2 regions of the Micromonospora sp. DT62 genome follow, and region 1 is predicted to be linked to the other one. Evidence: riboswitches for the same ligand, from Rfam matches in the RefSeq annotation. Region 1 holds a riboswitch; the other holds the start of a gene.

Region 1 (6,180 bases):
GTAATCTACTGACAGCCACCTAAGCCATCAGGTGTTGCGAGGACCCCCAGAAACCGCCATCCGACCGGGGGCCCTCGTCGTACGGGTGGATCAGCGCGGTGCGCCAAGCGGGGACGGCACCAGGTTCACGTCGTCCAGGTTGACGTACATGATCCGGTGACCGAACTGGACCTGCACGTACCGGTTGTCGCCCCGGACGACCGTCTGGTCGTGGGGGGCGGAGCCGTCGAACGTGGTGGCCCGGTAGTACTCGCCGGGGAGCAGGTTGCCGACGGCGTACCGCTGGCCGGCCGAGAGCGTGTACTGCAGCGGCGAGATCGCCTGGTACGGCACGCCCTCCGGGTAGGCGGCCTGCTCCGGGTAGGCCCGGCCGTACACCGGGATGGTGGCCTTACCGGCCTTCGGGGTCACCACGAACCCGACGGTCCACTTAGCCGTTGGCTTGGCGGCGGGGTTGTGGAACCACCCCTTCTGGCCGAGGTACCAGATCGCGGTCCAGTCGCCCTGCACCTCGGCAAGCGCGTACGTCTGGCCGGCCGAGACGCGGGCGCCGTGGTCGGAGACGTACGTGGTGTTCGGGGTGCCGTCGGGCCGCAGCGCGATGTCGTTGACCAGCGGCGCGTCGTGGCTCGGCGCGTTGTGCAGGAACAGCGCGGAGGAGCCGCGCAGCGGGCAGGGGGCCGTCGCCGGGGGCGGGTTCGGCACGCCCGGAGGCTGCCGGTTGCAGCCGGTGAACGGCGGCTGGTTGGTGGCGAAGTCCGGGTCGATGGTGACCAGCCCGGTCCGGTGCGTGCCGGTCGACTTGAACGGCGCCTTGAGCAGGTCGAAGTAGTGCGACCAGTTCCAGTACGGTCCCGGGTCCCAGTGCATGCCGCGCACGTTCGCGGCGACGGTGCCGGGGACGTTGTCGTGCCCGATGATGTGGTTGCGGTCCAGCGGGATGTTGTACTGCCGCGCCAGGTGGCGGACCAGCTTGGCGGAGGTGCGGTACATCGCCTCCGTGTACCAGGTGCCGTGCCCGGCGAAGCCCTCGTGTTCGAGGCCGATGGACTTGGCGTTCACGTACCAGTTGCCGGCGTGCCAGCCGACGTTCTTGGTCTTGATGTGCTGGGCGATGTGCCCGTCCACCGAGCGCAGGGTGTAGTGCCAACCCACCCGCTTCGGGTCCTTGACCAGGTTGACGCTGGGACCGAAGTAGCCCTCGGTGTCGTGGATGACGATGTACTCGATCTTCTGCTGGGTGGGACGGTTGCCCAGGTCGTGGTTGCCGTAGTCGCCCAGGGTGGGGCCGTAGTTCTCGTACGGCGCCGGGATCCACTCGCAGGAGATGTCGCTCGGGCACTCCAGCCCGTCCGGTCGGGCGAGCTTGCGCAGGCGCAGCCGGTCCAGCCAGGAGCGGTCCGGCTGGACCGCCCGGCCGGCCAGCGTGACCCGCTGCCCGTCGTCGGTCACCCGGCTGTCGCCCGTGGCGATGGTGGCGTACACCTCGTTGGCGAAGGCCGCCGCGGCGTCGGCGCTGTCCGCGCCGGAGTACCGGGCCACCGCGCCGTACCAGGTCGCCGGGTCGGTGCCGGCGCCGACCGGGGCGCCGATCTCCTTCTGGTACGCGGCCAGCAGCGCCGCGCCGCCCCGGATGTTGGCCGTGACGTCCGTCCGCAGCGACTCCTCGCTGGCGCCGGTCAGGTCGGCGGCGGCGTCGACGGTCCGCAGCGCGGCCTCGGCGGGCGGCGTGGCGGCCGGCGGCTCGCCGGCCTCGGCCAGGGACGGGCGGGAGTCGTCGCCGCGCGGGTCCTCGGTGCCCTCGTCGTGGTGCGTGCCGCCGGCGAGGGCGGCGACGTGCTCGGCGTCGGTGAGGTGCATCGGTCCGTAGCCGCCGCTGGTGCTCGGCGTGCCGGCGTTGGTGTCCCAGCGGGACTGCAGGTAGGAGACCCCGAGCAGGACGCTCTCCGGTACGCCGTACTCGGCGGCCGCGGCGGCGTACTGCTGCTGCCGGTCGTTCACCGGCGCTGCCGCGGCGGCGGATCCGGCGGCGGTGAGCGGCGTCGTCGCCATGGCGGCTGCCACGGCGGCGGCCAGCAGGACGCGTCTGCTCCTCGATGTCGCTGACAGGTGCATCAGACCCCCAGTTCGGACGGGCAAAGGTGGGGTCACCTTCGCCCCGCCCGCCGCCTCTGGTCAATACCTTTCCGTCAGACACTTCAGAAGGAAGGAAATCTTCGTTGCCCGGGTTGCGGAACCGCCCGACCCGGGTGGGTACGGAGTGTCACTGCCCGTAGGGTTGCGGATCGATAACGGTCGTCTCTACTCTGGTCCTTCGTCGGCCGGTGACATTCCGTCCAACCAGGGCGGTGACGGTCCGACACCGCCGAGTCGCTCCCGAGCGAGCCGGGGACCCATGTTCCCCGGGGTGAATCCGCAGTCCTGCGGTAGGGCGCCCCTTCCCGCCCGAACCCGTCAGCTAACCCGGTAGGCGGTACGGAAGAAGGAGTACGAAGCCCGGTGGCACACCATGCCCCGCGGCCACCGTCGGCCCGGTCGGCCCTCGCCGACCCGGTGACGGCTGCGCCGCGCCCACGCTGGTACCGCTGCACCACCGCCCTCGCCGCCCTGGCCGCGTTCGCCGTCGTCCTGACCGGCGGCGCCACGGCGGCCCACGCCGAACCGACGGTCGCCGAGATCGAGCGGCAGATCGACGAGGACTGGAACAAGCTCGAACCGATCATCGAACGGCACAACGCCACCCGACAGGACCTGGCCGCCAGGCGAAAGCAGGCCGACGCGCTCGCCGCGCAGATCGGTCCCCTGGAGAAGCAGGTCGACCAGGCGATGGAGAAGGTCGGCGCGCTGGCGGCCCGCGCCTACAAGGGCGAGAACGTCTCCGCCGTCAACGCCCTGCTGGGCAGCCGCTCACCGAGCGAGATGATCGGGCAGCTCGAGCTGCTCGACCAGTTCGCCCAGCACCAGCAGCAGGACGTGCGGCAGGTCGCCGAGCTGCGCGACCGGCTGGCCGCCAAGAAGGCGCCGCTGGACGAGATGGTCGTCCAGCTCAGCCGCACCGAGGCCCAGCTCGCGGCGAAGAAGAAGCAGATCAACGCCGAGATCGACCGGTTGCAGAAGCTGCGGCTGCGGGTCTACGGCAACGGCGGCGGCGGGCCGCTGCGCCCCGCCCCCTGCCCGGCCGGCTATCCCGGCGGCCCGGCCGGCACCGCCGTGAAGTTCGCCTGCGCGCAGATCGGCAAGCCCTACGTCTGGGGCGCCGAGGGGCCGAACTCGTACGACTGCTCCGGCCTGATGCTCGCCGCCTGGGCGAAGGCGGGGGTGTCGCTGCCGCACAACGCCGCGCAGCAGCGGCGGGCCACCGCGTCCGTCAGCCGGGGCGAGCTGCGCCCGGGCGACCTCGTCTTCTACTACAGCGACCTGCACCACGTCGGCATGTACGTCGGCGGGGGCTGGGTGGTGCACGCCTCCCGGGCCGGGGTGCCGATCAGGATGAAGAAGGTCGACGACGGCCCGATCCACAGCTACGGCCGGCCCGGCTGAGGTGCAAGGAAGGGCACCTTCCTGACGGATCCGGTAGAGGAAGGTGCCCTTCCTGACACGTAGCGGCCCGGGTCAGCGGGTGGGCCAGGTGCGCCAGTGCTGCCAGGAGCGGCTCGGGGTCGGGCCGCGCTGCCCCTGGTAGCGCGAGCCGTAGACGGCCGAGCCGTACGGATGCTGCGCCGGCGACGAGAGCCGGAAGATGCAGAGCTGGCCGATCTTCATGCCCGGCCAGAGGGTGATCGGCAGGTTGGCGACGTTGGACAGTTCGAGGGTCACGTGACCGGAGAAGCCCGGGTCGATGAAGCCCGCCGTGGAGTGGGTGAGCAGGCCCAACCGGCCCAGTGAGCTCTTCCCCTCCAGGCGGCCGGCGAGCTGGTCGCCGAGCGTGATCACCTCCAGCGTCGAGGCGAGCACGAACTCGCCCGGATGCAGCACGTACGGCTCGCCGTCGGGCACCTCGACCATCGACGTGAGGTCGTCCTGCTGCTGCGCGGGGTCGATGTGGGTGTAGAGGTGGTTGTTGAAGACCCGGAAGTGCTTGTCCAGGCGTACGTCGATGCTGGACGGTTGCACCAGCGCGGGCTCGAACGGCTCCAGCGCGAGCGTCCCCGCCTCGATCTCGGAGGCCAGGTCGCGGTCGGAGAGCAGCATCCGCACACCTTAGCGACCGACACGCGTGACCTGCGTGTCGGAGTGCATCTTCGTACAATTGTTCGATAGAATGCCGGCATGGCTTCCTGGTCCGAATTCGCCGCCGACGAGCCCCGCCTCGCCGACGGGATCCGCCTCCTCATGCAGCAGTACGGGCCGGGCTTCGGCTACCTGGCCACCGTCCGCGCCGACGGCGGTCCCCGGGTGCACCCGGTCTCCCCGGTGATCACCGACGAGGGGCTCTTCTGCTTCGTCGTCGACTCGCCCAAGCGGCGCGACCTGGAGCGCGACGGCCGCTACGCGCTGCATTCGTTCCCGCCCGAGGAGAGCGACGACGAAGCCTACGTCGCTGGCCACGCCCGCCCGGTGACCGACCCGGCGCGGGTCGCCCGGCTGGCCCGCAGCCACCGGGCCGCGCCGCAGGTCGACTGGCGGGTCTTCGAGTTCACCGTCGACGTGGCGATGCTGGCCCGCCGCGAGTCCGGCGTCGCGGGCGGCGCCAGCGAGTGGCACGGCCGGCCCGCCGTGCAGGTGTGGCTCGACCCCCGCGCGGCCGACGTCGGCACCGCGCTGGTGCCCGAGACCCGGTCGGGGCGCGTCGGCGACCACGCCGCCCGCCCCGCCGCCTGAGACGCGGTGCGGCGCCCCGGGCCGTCCCCCTCCGGGGCGCCGCACCGTGACCACCGCCCGACACCCGCGTGCGCGGCCGCACAGACGCCGGTGCCGGCCCCGTCGAGCGAGGCCGGCACCGGTGGAGTCGTACGGCGGAACTACGCCGCGCGGTACGCGTTCCAGGCGGTCAGCATGCGGCTGGCCTGCCCGGCGGTGAACTGGTACATGCAGGAGTCGTAGCTGTAGTCCATGAAGTTGGTGATCGGGTCGACGCCGGGGGCGGTGCAGGTGTTCCGCCCGGTCGGGCAGCCGGAGGCCGGCGAGGCCTCGGCAGCGGTGTCGCTGACGCTGTCGCCCGAGCCGGAGCAGCCGCCCTGGAAGGTGTGGTAGAGGTTCAGCCAGTGGCCGACCTCGTGGGTGCCCGTGTCGCCCTGGTTGTAGTTGGTGGCGGTGCCGCCCGGCAGCGACTCGCTCAGCACGACGACGCCGTCCATGCTGTTGAGGTTGCGGGTCGGGAAGGTCGCCCAGCCGAGCAGGCCGTTGCTCAGCTCGCCCAGGTAGATGTTGAGGGTGTTCTTGCCGCCCGTACGCAGCGAGGTCTTCATCGACCGCTCCGCCGAGGAACCCGACACGATCGGGTACCAGGACGGGTTCGTCACCCGGTTGATCTTCTGGAGCTGGAAGCTGAACGCGGTGGACGCGCCGCCGGTGGCCCCGCTGAACGACTGGTTCAGCACGTTGATCTGCGAGTTGACCATCGAGTCGGGGATGTTGCCGCCGGCCCGGGTGCTGTTCTCCTGGATCACGTGCACCACCACCGGGATGGTGACGGCGGCGGCCATCGTGGAGGCCCCGGCGCCGGTACGGAACCGGGCCCGCTCGCGCAGCGCGGCGGCCATGTCGGCCTCGCGCTCGCGGGTCTCCGCGAGGGTCAGCTCGTTCGGCTCGTGCTTGGCGCCGCTGCCCGGCTTGACGCGGGCGTCCGAGTGGACGTCGGCCGGCTCGACGCAGACCTCGGTCGGGGCGGCGGAGAAGGCCGAAGCGGCCGGTACGACACCGACGGCGGCGGTGCTGAGCAGCAGCGCGAGGGTCGTCGACGCGACGCCGGCCGTACGCCGGGTCAGCAGGTTGGGACGGAGTCCCATGGGCCCACCTCTTTCTGGCGGCGCGACAGGGGGTATGTCACGCCGTGGCTGGAACGTTGGGCAGACGTTACAACCCATCGATTGATTTGAGAATGGCCATATGTTGCCGCGGTGGAAATTTTCCTGGCAGCGGCTGGGCGCGCATCGACGTTGCTTCACGCGGGACGCGACTCGCCGTCCGGATCCGGACCACGGCGCGCGGGACGGGCTCGTCGGGCCACGCGGACCGGGC
Region 2 (7,888 bases), on a different contig from region 1:
GGAAGGTCCAGTTGCGGGTGCTCCCGTTCTCCCCTGTCGTCGCCATGCCCGCCATCGTATGGCCCCTGCTTCGTGTTTTCCTGCGCGCCCTCGCGGCCGACGGACGCGCGGAGGCCCGGCCGCCGTCGCGCCAGGGCCGCCGAACACATGAAATGCATATCACGCATCCCTTGACGTATCTTGCAGTGCGTGTGACGGTGGTGGCAGCCCGCGTCCAGCGTCGGCCCGGGTGACCAGGCCGTTCACGTGAGGTAGCGAGGTGTGGGATGAGTCGTCCCGGATCGCCAGGAACGCAACCCGGCCCGGAGCGGACGCTCCCGGTGCCGGCCACGGCCGGGGCCCCGGCCGACGTCGGCACCGCGTTCGCCGTCCCCACGAGTCCCAGGCAGGCGCTCGCCGAGCTGCACGCCGGCAACCGGCGGTTCGTGACCGGCGCCCCGCGCCACCCCAACCAGGACGCCGGGCACCGCGCCGCGGTCGCCGACGGGCAGCACCCCTTCGCGGTGATCGTCGGTTGTTCCGACTCCCGGCTCGCCGCCGAGATCATCTTCGACCGCGGCCTCGGTGACCTCTTCGTGGTCCGCACCGCCGGGCACACCATCGGTCCCGAGGTGCTGGGCAGCGTGGAGTACGCCGTCACGGTCCTGGGCACGCCGCTGGTGGTGGTGCTGGGGCACGACTCCTGCGGGGCCGTCCAGGCGGCGCGTACGGCGGACGCCACCGGCACCCCGCCGGTCGGGCACCTGTGCGCCGTGGTGGACGCCGTGGTGCCGAGCCTGCGCCGGGCCGCCGCCGAGGGCGTGGACGACATCGACGGGATCGTCGACATCCACATCGCGCACACCGTCGAGGCGATGCTGGGCCGCTCCGCCGTCCTCGCCGTGGAGGTGGCCGCCGGCCGCTGCGGGGTGGTCGGCATGTCGTACCGGCTGACCGCCGGCGAGGTGCGGACGGTGGCCGAGGTGCCCGCCCGTACGGCCGACGCGCCGGAGACGGCGGCCAGCGCCGCGCTCGCCTGAACAACCGCCCACCGCCCGCCCGTCACCGCCGTGGCGGGCGGGTCCGTACGACGAGACAGGGCCGCCCCGCGTTCGGCGGGGCGGCCCTGTCCGCGCTCTCGGCTGTGCCGCGCGTGTGCGTGTCTACCAGAGCGACACGTGGACGTGGTCGGTGTGGTTCGACGGACCGCTGTAGGAACTCCAGCCCGTCGCCGGGAACCAGATCTGTCTGTTCCAGATCACGTAGTAGACGCCGAGCCGGTCGGCGTTGCGGACCAGGAACGCGGTCAGGTTGTTGCCGTACATGTAGGTGTCGTCGTTGTGCCAGGGGGAGAAGCCGCTCCTCTGCAGCGACCAGTCGCAGGCCCGGCCCTTCGGGTGCTCGTACGGCCCGCCGGAGCGGTAACAGCCGACGAACCGGTTGAAGCCGGCCCGCTTGACCTCCTTGTACATGTGCAGGGTGCGCGCGGTGATGCGGCCGGAGGTGGTGGGGTCGTCCTCGGTGGGTGACAGCGGCGTCCAGTCGCCGTCGGCTGCCCGCCCCGGCGCGATCTTCGCCACCGGCGAGGTGGCGACCACCTTGCCACTGGTCAGCCCTCTGCCGCCGACCAGCGCGAGCGCCTTCTCCGCCTCCCGCTTGCCGCGCGCGATCTCGTTCGTCAGCTTCTGCTGTTCGCGGACCTCGGTGTCGAGCGCCAGCTTGGCCTGCTCGGCGCGGTCCTTGACCGCGTTCACCTCGGCGAGCTTCTTGGAGTTGACCAGGTTGAGCTCGTCGAGGGCGGCGGCGCGCTTGACGAACGAGTCGGGGCTGGCGGTGTCCAGCAGCATGGACACCGCGCCGATCCGCCCGGTGCGGTAGGACTGGGCGGCGATCTGGCTGACCTGGGGGGCCAGCGCGTTCAGTTCGGCCTGCGCCCGGGAGACCTCCAGGGCCAGTTCGAGTTGGCGCTTCTTCGAATTGGCCAGCTTCGCCTTGGCCTGCACGTAGGACCGGTTCCGGGCCTCGATGAGGTCGTCGAGCAGCTTGGGCTCGTCGTCCCCGTGCCCGGAGGGCTTGGGCGGGGTGGGCGCGGCCGCTGCCGGGAGAGGCCCGGCGAAGACCGCCAGGGCGGCGAGTACGGCCACCACGGGCGTCAACCAGCGGCGTAGGGGTGCCGTCACAGTTTTCCCTTCCGTCGACCGCCGACCGGGTTAGCTGACGGGTTCGGGGCGGAAGTGGCCCCTACCGCTGTCGCGGATTCACCCCACGTACCTGGGTCCCCGGTTCGCCTCGCGGCGATTGGGCGGCGGCACCGCAGGCGCCGCTGCGCGCCTTCGGCGGTGACCGGCAGCGAGGTTACCCGAGAACGCTCCCGGGGATCTACGTCCCTAAGCCGACTAAATGCGTTATTTCGTAATGGCGGACGGTGAGCAGTGACGCGTTTATCAGGTCGAACGTTCTGTTCGGTCACGCTGAGGAGCGTCACCATGCGATGTCCGTACTTCTGCCCCCGGCGGGCGCGGCGGACGGCGTGTCCCCACGCGGCCCGCTGAGGGCCTCCAGCGCCTCGGACCGGTCGGTGGCCGGCCGGGGCGTCGGCGCGGGCGTGGCGCGGTCGCTGGCGTCCCCGCCGCGTCGGCCGGCCGTGGTCACCAGGGCCGCCAGCGCGGTGGTCAGCGGCACGGCGGCGATCAGGCCCAGGGTGGCGACCGCGCTGCGGACGATCTCCTGGGCGAGGAACTCGCTGGTGAGAAGCTGGGTCACCGCCCGCGAGTCGGCGGTCAGCAGGAGCAGCACCGGCAGCGAGGCACCGGCGTACGCCAGCACGATGGTGTTCACCGTCGAGGCGATGTGCGCCCGGCCGACCCGGGTCGCCGCCCGGTAGAGCTGTGTCCGGGACAGCCCGGGGTTGGCGTGCGCCAGCTCGGTGACCGTGGCGGCCTGGGTCACCGTGACGTCGTCCAGCACGCCGAGGGAGCCGATGATGATGCCGGCCAGCAGCAGCCCGTGCAGGTCGACGTCGGCCTGGTACATCGACAGCGTGGTGGCGTCCTCGGAGCCGAACCCGGTCAGGTGGGTCGCGGCGGTGGCGATCGTGCCGAGGACACCGGTCAGCACCAGGCTGCCCAGCGTGCCGAGCACGGCGACCGAGGTCTGCGCGGTCACGCCGTGGGTCAGGTAGAGCACCACGAACATGATCAGAGCGGCGCCGACGACCGCGACCAGCAGGGGCGGGTTCCCGGCGCTGATGCCCGGCAGCACGAAGGTCAGCAGGATGGCGAAGCTCGCCGCCAGGCCGGCCAGCGCGGCCAGCCCGCGCCACCGCCCGAAGGCGACGATGGCGGCCGCGAAGAGCGCCACCAGCCAGACCAGCGGCTCGCCGCGCTGGTGCTCGGCGATGTTGTAGGTGCTGGCCGTGGGGTCGGCGGGGTCGGTGAGCTCGACCAGGATGATCTCGTCGTCCACGGCGACGGTCGGCGCGCCGGGGCCCGCGGGCACCGGCGTCTCCACCTGCTGGCCGGCGTCGGGGCCGTCCTGCACCTGCACGGTGACCGTGCCGCAGGGGCCCTGCGACGCGTCGGGGCTTCCCTCCGGGGCCTCCGGGGCGGGCGGGCACGGCTCCGTCACCACCCGGGTCACCGTGCCGTGGTAGCGGGGCGCGTCGGTGCCGGTCGCCGGGTCGGGCGCGTCCCACGGCCACAGCACCAGGGCGGCGATCAGCGTGGCGACGAAGAGGGGCACCACCGTCGCGACGAGGATCCGTCGCACCCTCGGCGGGGCGGACGGAGCGGGACGGCTGTGGTCGGCGCCCATCGAGTGTCTCCCTACGAATCCAGGGCGGGGTACGTGCCGGCGGGGCCGGTCGGTTCACCCGTCGCCGCGTGGCCGGGACGGGGATCGCTTCCGCGTGGCGGTGCGGTCACGTACCGCGGTCCTGGGCCCCTGCCCGGTCGCGGGTGGGCGGTGCCGCCGCCCGGCGGGGCGCGCGGGGCGGGCGGTGCGGAATCCGGAGGGCCACCGGCCGAATGGTAGCCACCCCGACATCCGGGCGCAGGTCGTGCGGGTGGTGTCGGAGGAATGGCGTCGCCGTGGGGGCGCGCTCGTCGCGGGGCCGGGTGCCGGGGCGGGTCAGCCGCGCTTCATCAGGCGGCCGACGGCGGCCATCATCTCGGTGGCCATCTCGTCGGCGCGGCCCTCGGCCGCGCCCTCGCGCATGCAGTGCCGGGCGTGCCCGTCGAGCAGGCCCAGCGCGACCTTGTCCAGGGCGGCCTGGATCGCGGAGATCTGGGTGAGCACGTCGATGCAGTAGCGATCCTCGTCGACCATCTTCTCGATGCCACGGACCTGCCCCTCGACGCGGCGCAGCCGCGCGAGCAGCTGATCCTTGGTGGCGGTGTAACCCCTGGTCGGGGTGGGCGTCGGTGTGGTCATGGGGTCGAGGATACCGTACCCCTCGGGGGTATGGTACGTTCGCTCTTGACCGGGATACCCCCACCGGGTACCGGTACATGGCACAGGCGCCGGTCCGCCTCCGATTTACCCCTGGGGGGTATAGGCTGGAGGCGTCGAGAGGAGAGTTCCATGATCACCACGACGTACCAGGTGCAGGGCATGACCTGCGGGCACTGCGCCACCGCGGTCAGCACCGAGGTCGGCGCGATCCCGGGCGTCAGCGACGTCCAGGTCGACGTCGCCGCCGGTCAGGTCACCGTCACCAGCGAGGGTCCGTTGGAAACCGACACCGTGCGCTCCGCCGTCGACGAGGCCGGCTACGACCTCGTCGGCGCCTGACGGCGGGCACGGGGGAGACGAGGCACACCATGAACACGGCGACGAAGCTGAGCGGTTTCGCCCTCGGCCTCGCGGTGGTGTTCGGCGCGACGTACGGGGTCGGCCGGGTGGCCGACCCCGTGGCGCCGCCCGCCGAAGCCCCGCACGACGCCACCGGGGGGCACGGCAACGGCGGCGAGGACGGACACGGGAGCGACAACGGCGCGGCGGCGCACCTGCCCGGCGGCCTGCTCGTCTCCGACCGCGGCTACACCCTGCGCCCGGTGGACGCCCCGGCCGGGCAGTTCGCCTTCCAGGTCACCGGTCCGGACGGCCGGGCGGTGACCGCGTACGACGTGGCGCACGACAAGCGCATGCACCTGATCGTGGCCCGCCGCGACCTCTCCGGCTTCCGGCACGTGCACCCCGAGATGGCACCGGACGGCACCTGGCGGGTCGACTCGCCGCTCGCCGGGCCCGGCGTCTGGCGGGCGTTCGCCGACTTCACCCCGACCGGGGGCGAGGCGCTGACGCTCGGCGTCGACGTGACCGTCCCCGGCGCGCTGACCGGGCGGCCCCTGCCCGCCCCGGCGACCAGCACCACGGTCGACGGCTACACCGTCACGCTCAACGGCGCCCCGGAGCCCGGCCGCACCGCCGAGCTGACCCTGACCGTGAGCCGCGCCGGCGCGCCGGTCACCGACCTGGAGCCCTACCTGGGCGCGTACGGCCACCTGGTGGCGCTGCGCCAGGGCGACCTGGCGTACCTGCACGTGCACCCGCACGGCGAGCCGGGCGACGGGCGGACGCGACCCGGCCCCGAGGTGAGCTTCTCGGCGGAGATGCCGTCGGCCGGGGCGTACCGCCTCTACCTGGACTTCAAGCACGGCGGCGTGGTGCGTACCGCCGAGTTCACCGTCGTCGCCGGCAGCCCGACCGCGCCGGGTGTGCCGGCGGCGACCAGCTCCCCGACGGCGGGCACGCCCGCCGCCACGAGCTCCCCGACCGCCGGCGCCGACCACGGCGTCCCCGGTCACGGGCACGACTGACGGGAAGCATGATGACCACCAAGCCCTTGCTGACGGCGCCGAACCAGATCGAGCTGGCGATCGGCGGGATGACCTGCGCCTCCTGCGCGGCCCGGATCGAGAAGAAGCTGAACCGGATGGACGGGGTGACCGCCACCGTCAACTACGCCACGGAGAAGGCCACCGTCCGGTACGCCGACGAGGTCACCCCGGACCAGCTGATCGCCACGGTGGAGAAGACCGGCTACACGGCGGCCCTGCCGCCCCCGCCCACGCCCGCCGGCAGCGAACCGGCCGCCGAGCCGGTGGACGAGCTGCGCGGCCTGCGTACCCGGCTGTGGGTCTCGGCCGTGCTCACCGTGCCGGTGATCGTGCTGGCGATGGTGCCCGCCTGGCAGTTCGACTTCTGGCAGTGGCTGTCGCTCACCCTGGCCGCCCCGGTCGTGGCCTACGGCGGGCTGCCCTTCCACCGGGCGGCCTGGATCAACCTGCGGCACGGCGCGGCGACCATGGACACCCTGGTCTCGCTCGGCACCCTGGCGGCGTTCGGCTGGTCGGTCTGGGCGCTCTTCCTCGGCACCGCCGGTACGCCGGGGATGACCCACCCGTTCAGTCTCGCCATCAACCGCTCCGACGGCGCCGGCAACATCTACCTGGAGGCGGCGGCCGGGGTGACCGTGTTCATCCTCGCCGGCCGCTACTTCGAGGCGCGGGCGAAGCGGACCGCCGGCGCGGCCCTGCGGGCTCTGCTCGAACTCGGCGCCAAGGACGTCGCGGTGCTGCGCGGCGGCGCGGAGACCCGGATCCCGGTGGACCAGCTCGTGGTGGGGGACCGGTTCGTGGTGCGGCCCGGTGAGAAGATCGCCACGGACGGCGTGGTCGACGAGGGCACCTCGGCGGTCGACGCCAGCATGCTCACCGGCGAGTCCGTCCCGGTCGAGGTCGGTCCGGGTGACTCCGTGATCGGCGCGACCGTCAACGCGGGCGGCCGGCTGGTGGTCACCGCCACCCGCATCGGCGGCGACACCCAACTGGCCCAGATGGCCCGGCTGGTCGAGCAGGCACAGACCGGCAAGGCGGCGGTGCAGCGGCTGGCCGACCGGATCTCCGGCGTCTTCGTGCCGATCGTGATCGCCCTCGCGGTGGGCACCCTCGGCTGGTGGCTCGGCAACGGGTCGGGCGGCACCGCCGCGTTCACCGCCGCCGTGGCGGTGCTGATCATCGCCTGCCCGTGCGCCCTCGGGCTGGCCACGCCGACCGCCCTGCTGGTCGGCACCGGCCGGGGCGCGCAGCTCGGCGTCCTGATCAAGGGGCCGGAGGTGTTGGAGTCCACGAAGCAGGTGGACACCGTCGTGCTGGACAAGACCGGCACCGTCACCACCGGTCGGATGACGCTGGTGGACGTGGTCCCGGCGGCCGGCGAGGAGCGCGAGGAACTGCTGCGGCTCGCCGGGGCGCTGGAGTCCGCGTCCGAGCACCCGATCGCCCGGGCCGTCGCCGCCGGGGCGGCCGAGGCGGGCGTGCTGCCGCCGGTGACCGGGTTCGCCAACGCCGAGGGGCTCGGCGTGAGCGGGACGGTCGACGGCCGGAAGGTGCTCATCGGTCGGCCCCGGCTGCTGCGCGAGCACGGCCTCGACGTACCGGAGGAGGTCGCGCGGGCGGCGGCCACGGCGGAGGCCCAGGGGCGGACGGCGGTGCTGGCCGGCTGGGACGGCCGGGCCCGCGGGGTCCTCGCGGTGGCCGACGTGGTCCGACCGACGAGCCGGGCGGCGATCACACAGCTGCGCGCGCTCGGCCTGACGCCGGTGCTGCTGACCGGCGACAACACCACCGTCGCCCGCGCCGTGGCCGCCGAGTTGGGCATCGACGAGGTGGTCGCCGAGGTGCTGCCCGCCGACAAGGTCGACGTCGTGCGGCGGCTCCAGGACGAGGGGCGGGCGGTGGCGATGGTCGGCGACGGGGTCAACGACGCCGCCGCGCTGGCCCAGGCCGACCTCGGCCTGGCGATGGGCACCGGCACGGACGTGGCGATCGAGGCGTCCGACCTGACCCTGGTCCGGGGCGACCTGATGGCCGCCGTGGACGCGATCCGGCTCGCCCGGCGCACCCTC

What was found. A riboswitch is a leader RNA that binds a small molecule or an ion and turns the genes downstream of it on or off. The one in region 1 is predicted to bind cyclic di-AMP.
Region 2: another riboswitch for cyclic di-AMP. It lies ahead of ACPXCB_RS24065 (coiled-coil domain-containing protein); the one in region 1 lies ahead of ACPXCB_RS17005 (NlpC/P60 family protein).

The regions. Positions count from the first base shown of each region.
Region 1 is NZ_JBNCOB010000011.1:20-6,199, forward strand. It holds gene ACPXCB_RS17000 (N-acetylmuramoyl-L-alanine amidase) at 91-2,052, opposite strand; cyclic di-AMP (ydaO/yuaA leader) riboswitch at 2,354-2,487, shown strand; gene ACPXCB_RS17005 (NlpC/P60 family protein) at 2,500-3,540, shown strand; gene dcd (dCTP deaminase) at 3,613-4,191, opposite strand; gene ACPXCB_RS17015 (pyridoxamine 5'-phosphate oxidase family protein) at 4,270-4,821, shown strand; gene ACPXCB_RS17020 (zinc metalloprotease) at 4,962-5,948, opposite strand.
Region 2 is NZ_JBNCOB010000021.1:48,117-56,004, reverse strand. It holds gene ACPXCB_RS24075 (helix-turn-helix transcriptional regulator) at 1-55, opposite strand, end outside; gene ACPXCB_RS24070 (carbonic anhydrase) at 267-1,019, shown strand; gene ACPXCB_RS24065 (coiled-coil domain-containing protein) at 1,143-2,159, opposite strand; cyclic di-AMP (ydaO/yuaA leader) riboswitch at 2,163-2,294, opposite strand; gene ACPXCB_RS24060 (YibE/F family protein) at 2,461-3,792, opposite strand; gene ACPXCB_RS24055 (metal-sensitive transcriptional regulator) at 4,108-4,410, opposite strand; gene ACPXCB_RS24050 (heavy-metal-associated domain-containing protein) at 4,561-4,770, shown strand; gene ACPXCB_RS24045 (hypothetical protein) at 4,800-5,798, shown strand; gene ACPXCB_RS24040 (heavy metal translocating P-type ATPase) at 5,807-7,888, shown strand, end outside.